Regions from separate parts of the Devosia salina genome, predicted to be linked through region 1. Evidence: predicted binding sites of a transcription regulator. Region 1 holds the regulator's gene; the other holds the start of a gene.

Region 1 (3,401 bases):
TCTCGCGTTCCGGATCGTCGGTGGCGTTGCACATGAACAGGGCGATGCCGGCTTCGTGCAGAACGGTTTCGAGCCCCTCCATGATCGGCATGGTGAAGCGACCGAAACTGTCATTGGAGATGAGGCCGACGGTGAAACTCTGGCCGCGATGCAGGGCCTGGGCCAGATCGTTGGGGCGAAAACCCAGTTCGCGGGCGGCAGAGAGGACCTTTTCGCGCGTTTCCTGGCGCAGGGTGCCGGCCTTGTTCAACGCCTTGGAGGCCGTGCCGAGGCTGACACCGGCGTGGCGGGCCACGTCGCGCAGGGTGGGGCGGGTGTTGGTGTCATCCTGGGTCATCTTCGCATCCGGAAATGCTTTTCCTGGGGTGTTGCCACAGTATGCCGAAACGGTCGCGGTCGGTTCGGAAAAGCTTTTCCGAAGTACATCATCACGAAGTGCCTTTCAGCGCAAGTGGGTTTTGTGGCGCCCGGTTCGGGCGCGTGCTGGTCGGGCTGCGACCGGGAAAGGCCCGGGACATCAAGGGCAGGGCATACACAGGTCCATGCCCCAAGGCTTGAACTCGAATGCTGCTTTTCGTTTCCGGATCAAAACCGCAAGATCGGTCGAGCGCGCCGGTCCAGGTGGGGTCTAGATGGGGTCGCCACGGAACGAGAGACGATGACGACTGCTCTTGAAGACTATCAAGCCCGGATGCGACGGGTGCTGGACCATATCGACCGGCATCTCGAGGAAGCGCCCGACCTCGAAACCCTGAGCAGGGTTGCGGCTTTCTCGAAGTTTCATTTCCATCGCCAGTTCACGGCGATCTTCGGGGTGCCGCTGCATCGATATGTGCAACTGGCGCGCATGAAGCGCGCTGCGCAGGAGCTGATGATCAAGGACGCACAGAGTGTCACCGACATCGCGATGGATGCCGGTTACGAAGCGCCCGACGCCTTTGCCCGCGCCTTTCGGCAAAGGCTGGGGCAAACACCGTCCGCGTTCCGCAAGTCTCCCGACTGGGAGGCGTGGCTGTCGGCCTTCGGGCCGCTGGACACTGCAAGGAGCAAAATCATGCAAATCATCTTTGACCACACGGACGTCATGATCCGCGAGGTGCCGCCCACGCCGGTGGCGATCATGGAGCATCGCGGAAACCGCAGCGGGCTGGGAGACACCTTCGACCGTTTCCGCGCCTGGCGCCTGGCTGCGGGCCTGTCGCCGGAAACCAGCCCGACATTCATGGTGTTTCGTTCGGAGCGGGAGCCCGCCGAGCCGGACGCCTACAGCATGGATATCTGTATCGGAACAGACCGGCAGACTCTTCTGCCCTCGCGCGCATAGGTTTGGTTGACCAGTTCAGGCGTTGGCCGCAAACCGCTCGTCGAAGGCGTAGCCGGCGCCGCGAACGGTGCGGATGGGATCGGTTTCCTTGCCGCGGTTGATGGCGCGGCGGAGGCGGCCGATATGGACGTCCACGGTGCGCTCGTCGACATAGACATCATTGCCCCAGACGCCATCGAGCAGTTGCTCGCGCGAATAGACCCGGCCTGGGTGGCGCATGAGATATTCGAGCAGGCGGTATTCGGTGGGGCCCAGATGCACGTCGCGATTGGCCCGACGCACGCGATGGGTGGTGCGGTCGAGTTCAAGGTCGCCAACCTTTAGGGCGGCGGTGACCAGATTGGGATTGGCGCGGCGCAGCAGGGCATGGATGCGGGCGACCAGTTCGGGCACCGAGAAGGGCTTCACGACATAGTCGTCAGCTCCAGTCGAAAGGCCGCGCACGCGCTCCTCTTCCTCGCCGCGGGCGGTGAGCATGATGATCGGCACGCGGGCGGTTTCCTCGCGGGCGCGGAGGCGCCGACAGAGCTCGATGCCCGAGATTTCGGGCAGCATCCAGTCGAGCAGGATCAGGTCAGGCAGCTTTTCGGCAATGGCGTGCTGGGCCTCGTCGCCGCTTTCGGCAGTGACCACGCGGAAGCCTTCGGCCTCCAGATTGTAGCGCAGCAGGATGGCGATATCGCCTTCGTCTTCAACCACAAGAATGGTGGCGGGCATGGATGTGCTCCGTCGGTCGGCGTCCAGTTGGAGCCGATGGGTTTTCTGTGTTCCCATTCCTCCTGAGGGGAGGGATTAGGGGTGGGTGTTCAAGCGCGCTCTCAGTTTGGATGCACCGGTAAGTGGATTGGCCGGAACCCCCACCCTCGGTCCCTCCCCTCAAGGGGGAGGGAGGCGATGAACATTCCCTCTATGATTAAGCCTTGATCTGCTGGCGCTGCAGCTCCTGGACATCGCCGGTGAGCTGCTTGCCCGTTGCCAGGTAATAGGCGCGCTCGGCGATGTTGGTGGCGTGATCGCCGACCCGCTCCAGGCTCTTGGCGCAGAACAGCAGGTGGGTGCAGGCGGTGATGTTGCGCGGATCCTCGAGCATGTAGGTCAACAGCTCGCGGAACAGCGAGGTGTACATGGCATCCACCTCGTCGTCGCGGTTGCACACTTCCACCGAGGCGGCCGCCTCGCGATTGCCATAGGCGTCCAGCGCGTCCTTGACCTGGCGCAGAACCAGCGCGGTCATGTTCTTGACGCCATTGTAGAAAGTCGGCTGCAGATTGAGGCCCTCGAGCTTGAGCGAACGGCGGGCCAGTTGCTTGGCCATGTCGCCGATGCGCTCGAGATCACTCGCCACATGGATGGAGGTGATGATCGCGCGCAAATCGCTGGCCATGGGCTGGCGGCGGGCGATCATGGAGACTGCCATCTCGTCGATATGACGCTGCATATCGTCGATACGCTGGTCGGCGATGATCGTCAGGTCCGCCAGTTCACGGTCCAGCTTGAGCAGGGCGCGGGTGCCGTTCTCGACGGCCTGCTCGACCTGGCCGCCCATCTCGGCAATGGCCTGGGCCAGCGCGAGCAGCTCTTCATTATAGGCGGTGACGATGTGGTCGGTGCCGGTATTGGGCATGGTCTTTGTCCTCGTCCCTCTCGCCTTAGCCGATGCGGCCCATGATGTAGTCCTGGGTCTGCTTGTTCACCGGATTGGTGAAAATGTCCTCGGTATCGCCCTGCTCGATGAGATTGCCCAGGTGGAAGAAGGCGGTCTTCTGGCTGACGCGGGCGGCCTGCTGCATCGAGTGGGTGACGATGACGATGGTGTAGTTCTCGCGCAACTCGTCGATCAGCTCTTCGATGATGGCGGTGGCAATCGGGTCGAGGGCCGAGCAGGGCTCGTCCATCAGGATGACCTCGGGCCCGACGGCGATGGCGCGTGCGATGCACAGGCGCTGCTGCTGGCCGCCGGAGAGGCCGGTGCCGGGTTCGGAGAGGCGGTCCTTGACCTCCTCGAACAGCCCCGCCTTGCGCAGCGAGGAAATCACGATCTCGTCGAGCTCCGCCTTGTTGCGGGCCAGGCCATGGA
Region 2 (3,401 bases), 1.2 Mb from region 1:
GCTATGCCTATGCGAGCTTCTATCGCCCCCGCGCGGCCTATCGCTTCACCTGCGAGGATTCGATCTATCTCGACCCCAACGAGACCGGCCGCGGCCTGGGGCGGCTGATGCTGACCGAATTGCTGGCCCGCTCGAAAGCCTTCGGCTTCAGGCAGATGCTGGCGGTGATCACCGCCGACACGGCGAACTCCATCGCCATCCACGAAAAATTCGGCTTCGAGCGGGTCGGCTACTATACCGGGGTCGGCTTCAAGTTCGACCGCTGGCACGACATCGTGCACCTGCAGAAGGCGCTGTGAACCGGTGCCGGTACTGACCCTGATGGTCGGCCTGCCCGGCTCCGGCAAGACCACCCGGGCCAGGGCGCTGGCGGCGAGGACCGGGGCGCTGCGGCTCACGCCGGATGAATGGCAGACCCGGCTTTTCGACGACGACATGCACCATCCCGACCATGACCGGCGGCACGATGAAATCGAGGCGATCATGTGGGAGATCGCCGCCCATATCCTTCAATGCGGCGGCGATGTCATCCTCGATTTCGGTTTCTGGACGCGCGCCGAACGGGCCGACTTTGCGGCCAGGGCCGCTGCGCTTGGCGCCACCTGCCAGATCAGGTTCGATGACGTCCCGCTGGACGAACTGGAGCGGCGCGTTGCCGCGCGCAACCAGGATGAGGGGGGTCATTTCGTGATCCCCATCGAAGTCCTGCGCAATTGGGCCCGGGTATTCGAAGCGCCCGATGCCGATGAACTGGAGGGACGGTTCGGTGGCTAGGGCCTGGGCCGCAAGCCGGCGACAGCCGGAAGGCGGCTAACCCACCACCATCAGGTCCGGGTCGAGCACGCGCAGCACCTGCGCCAGGTCATGGCCGCGCTTGAGGATGCGGCCCTGCTGGTTGGTGACCATGTATTGGCCCTGGCGGTTGCGCAGCTTTGGGTTCTTCTCGACCACGAAGAGCGGCCGCTCGGACACGCGGGCATAGATGGAGAACAGCGCCCGGTCCTTGAGGAAATCCATGGCGTAGTCGCGCCACTCGCCAGAGGCGACCTTGCGGCCATAGACCGACAGGATCTGCATGAGCTCCTTGCGCTCGAAGGCCACGATCGGTTGCGCGGGCCGGCTGGGCTGCGCAGCGGGTTCGCCCACATGCACCAGCGCCAGATTGCTTCGATTTTCGTCAGGAGGACCCTGCACGCCGCCTCAACGCCCTGTCTTCACCAAGGCGCTTCCCGCAAAAATGTCGCCAGCCCTGCGGTTCGGAAGCGCCATACAAGTGTCATGATCGGCGCATTTGCCCGCCTTGGCAAGGGGCACGAAATACCCCAATTCGGCCATGATTTGTCCATTTGCGCGCCCAATTGCGCAACCAGTGTTCAACCATTGCCTCCAGTGGCTGGCAGGAAGGCCGACGAGCCCCCAAACCAGTAGGCCCGACTGCCAGCCGCCCCTTATTTGAGTTGACCAAGGTCAGTCGCGCCCGCTCCATGCCCCCGGAGCGGGCGTTTTCTTGTTCCGGGACAGGCGATCAGAAGCGATAGGTAGCGGCGCCCAGGATGGGACCGGGCAGCCCATTGCGTTCCTGCTGCACCAGAACGGCAAGGCCGCCATTGTCCTCGTTCTGGAACTGGTCGAGCGGCAGCTTGATCTCGGCGCCGGCATCGGCCTCCCAGATGCCCACCACCTGACGGTCGACCACCACCTGGGTATAGACCATGGACTTTCCCGCATTCTCGCCCTTGTCGATGGCGACGTCGGCCCGGTCGAGATAGCGAACCAGCCAGATGGTGGCATCCTCCAGGGCTGCGTCGGCGGGCACGCGCAGCTTGAGCATGTCATCCTCTGCGGCCAGGGTGACGGCCAGCGGCAATTGGGCGGAGGTGACGGCATCCTGCACCTCGTCGCGCCGCGATCCGACCACGCCCTCGGCGCCGTTGATCACCATTTGCGGGGTGAAGATGCGCGACGAGCCCCAGCTCTTGGCATAGGCCCGCTGGCGATCGGAAAAGCCCTTGTCGCCAAAGGTGTCTTCCCAGCCGATATAGTCCCAATAGTCGACGTGATAGGCCAGCGCCACCACATCGTCCCGATCGGCGAGGCTGGTCAGGAGCGCGTCGGCGGGCGGGCAGGACGAGCAGCCCTGGCTGGTGAACAGCTCCACCACGGCCCGCGGACCAGTCCGCACGCTTTCGCCCGAAGCGGCGCCAGCCAGCCCCAGTCCCAAGATCACACCGGCAATAAGCCTGGAAGAACGGCACAAAATCATGGGCGCTTTTGTAAGCCGTGATGAAGACCGCTGCCTAGTCAAAAGCGGGTGAAAGAGCGGATTCGTCCCCCGCCTGGGCGTCGCACGACGCGATCTGTTCCGCGCCGGCCGCACCATGGCTCGAAAGAACAACGGCGGCCCCGTGGGGCCGCCGCTGCAAATGCCTTGGATGTGAGCGCTGCTTACGCGGCCACGAGGCTCCGCAGCACATAGTGCAGGATGCCGCCATTCTTGAAATAGTCGAGCTCATTGGCCGTATCGATGCGGCAGCGGGTTTCGACATTGAGCACTTCGCCGTTCGGCCTTGTGATCTTGACGTTGACCATGGCGCGCGGCTCGATGCTTTCGACCCCGGCAATGTCCACGGTCTCGGTGCCGTCGAGGCCCAGGCTCTGCCAGCTGTCGCCATCCTTGAACTGCAGCGGGATGACGCCCATGCCGACCAGGTTCGAGCGGTGGATACGCTCAAAGCTCTGGGCGATCACGGCCTTGACGCCGAGGAGATTGGTGCCCTTGGCTGCCCAGTCACGCGAGGAGCCGGTGCCATATTCCTTGCCGGCGAAGATCACCAGCGGCGTGCCGGCCTTCTGATAGGCCATGGCCGCGTCGTAGATCGGCATCTGCTCGCCCGAGGGACCCTTGGTGAAGCCGCCTTCGACGCCATCGAGCATCATGTTCTTGATGCGGATATTGGCGAAGGTGCCGCGCATCATCACCTCGTGATTGCCGCGGCGGGCACCGTAGGAGTTGAAATCCTTCGGGGCCACCTGGCGCTCGGTGAGGTACTTGCCGGCCGGCGTCGCCGCCTTGAACGAACCGGCAGGCGAGATGTGGTCGGTGGTAATCGAATCGAGGAACAGCGCCAGGACGCGGGCCGAGACCACATCGGTCACCGGCTTTGGCTCCATGGTCAGGTCCTCGAAATAGGGCGGGTTCTGCACATAGGTGGAGGACGAATTCCAGCCATAGGTCTCGCCGCCTTCGACGGCGATCGACTGCCAGTGCTGGTCGCCCTTGAACACGTCCGAATAGCGCTTGCGGAACATGTCGGCATTGACGTGCTGGCGCACGATCTCGGCGATCTCGTGATTGGTGGGCCAGACATCCTTCAAATAGACCGGCTTGCCGTCCTTGCCCG

What was found. The regulator PhoB, encoded in region 1, activates phosphate uptake and scavenging genes when phosphate is short. The targets are predictions, from matches to a motif close to TGTCATNNANCTGTCAT.
Region 2: a site for PhoB is predicted at 1,264-1,280, ahead of K1X15_RS19870 (DUF2794 domain-containing protein). Genes of this name have one in related genera too.

Annotation. Positions count from the first base shown of each region.
Region 1 covers NZ_CP080590.1:2,803,164-2,806,564, reverse strand. Annotated here, with positions in the region: gene K1X15_RS13720 (LacI family DNA-binding transcriptional regulator) at 1-337, opposite strand, end outside; partial or broken gene K1X15_RS13715 (AraC family transcriptional regulator) at 659-1,297, shown strand; gene phoB (phosphate regulon transcriptional regulator PhoB) at 1,340-2,041, opposite strand; gene phoU (phosphate signaling complex protein PhoU) at 2,238-2,948, opposite strand; gene pstB (phosphate ABC transporter ATP-binding protein PstB) at 2,974-3,401, opposite strand, start outside.
Region 2 covers NZ_CP080590.1:4,049,455-4,052,855, forward strand. Annotated here, with positions in the region: gene K1X15_RS19860 (GNAT family N-acetyltransferase) at 1-299, shown strand, start outside; gene K1X15_RS19865 (P-loop nucleotide/nucleoside kinase family protein) at 304-774, shown strand; gene K1X15_RS19870 (DUF2794 domain-containing protein) at 811-1,194, opposite strand; gene K1X15_RS19875 (DUF1223 domain-containing protein) at 1,526-2,227, opposite strand; gene acnA (aconitate hydratase AcnA) at 2,446-3,401, opposite strand, start outside.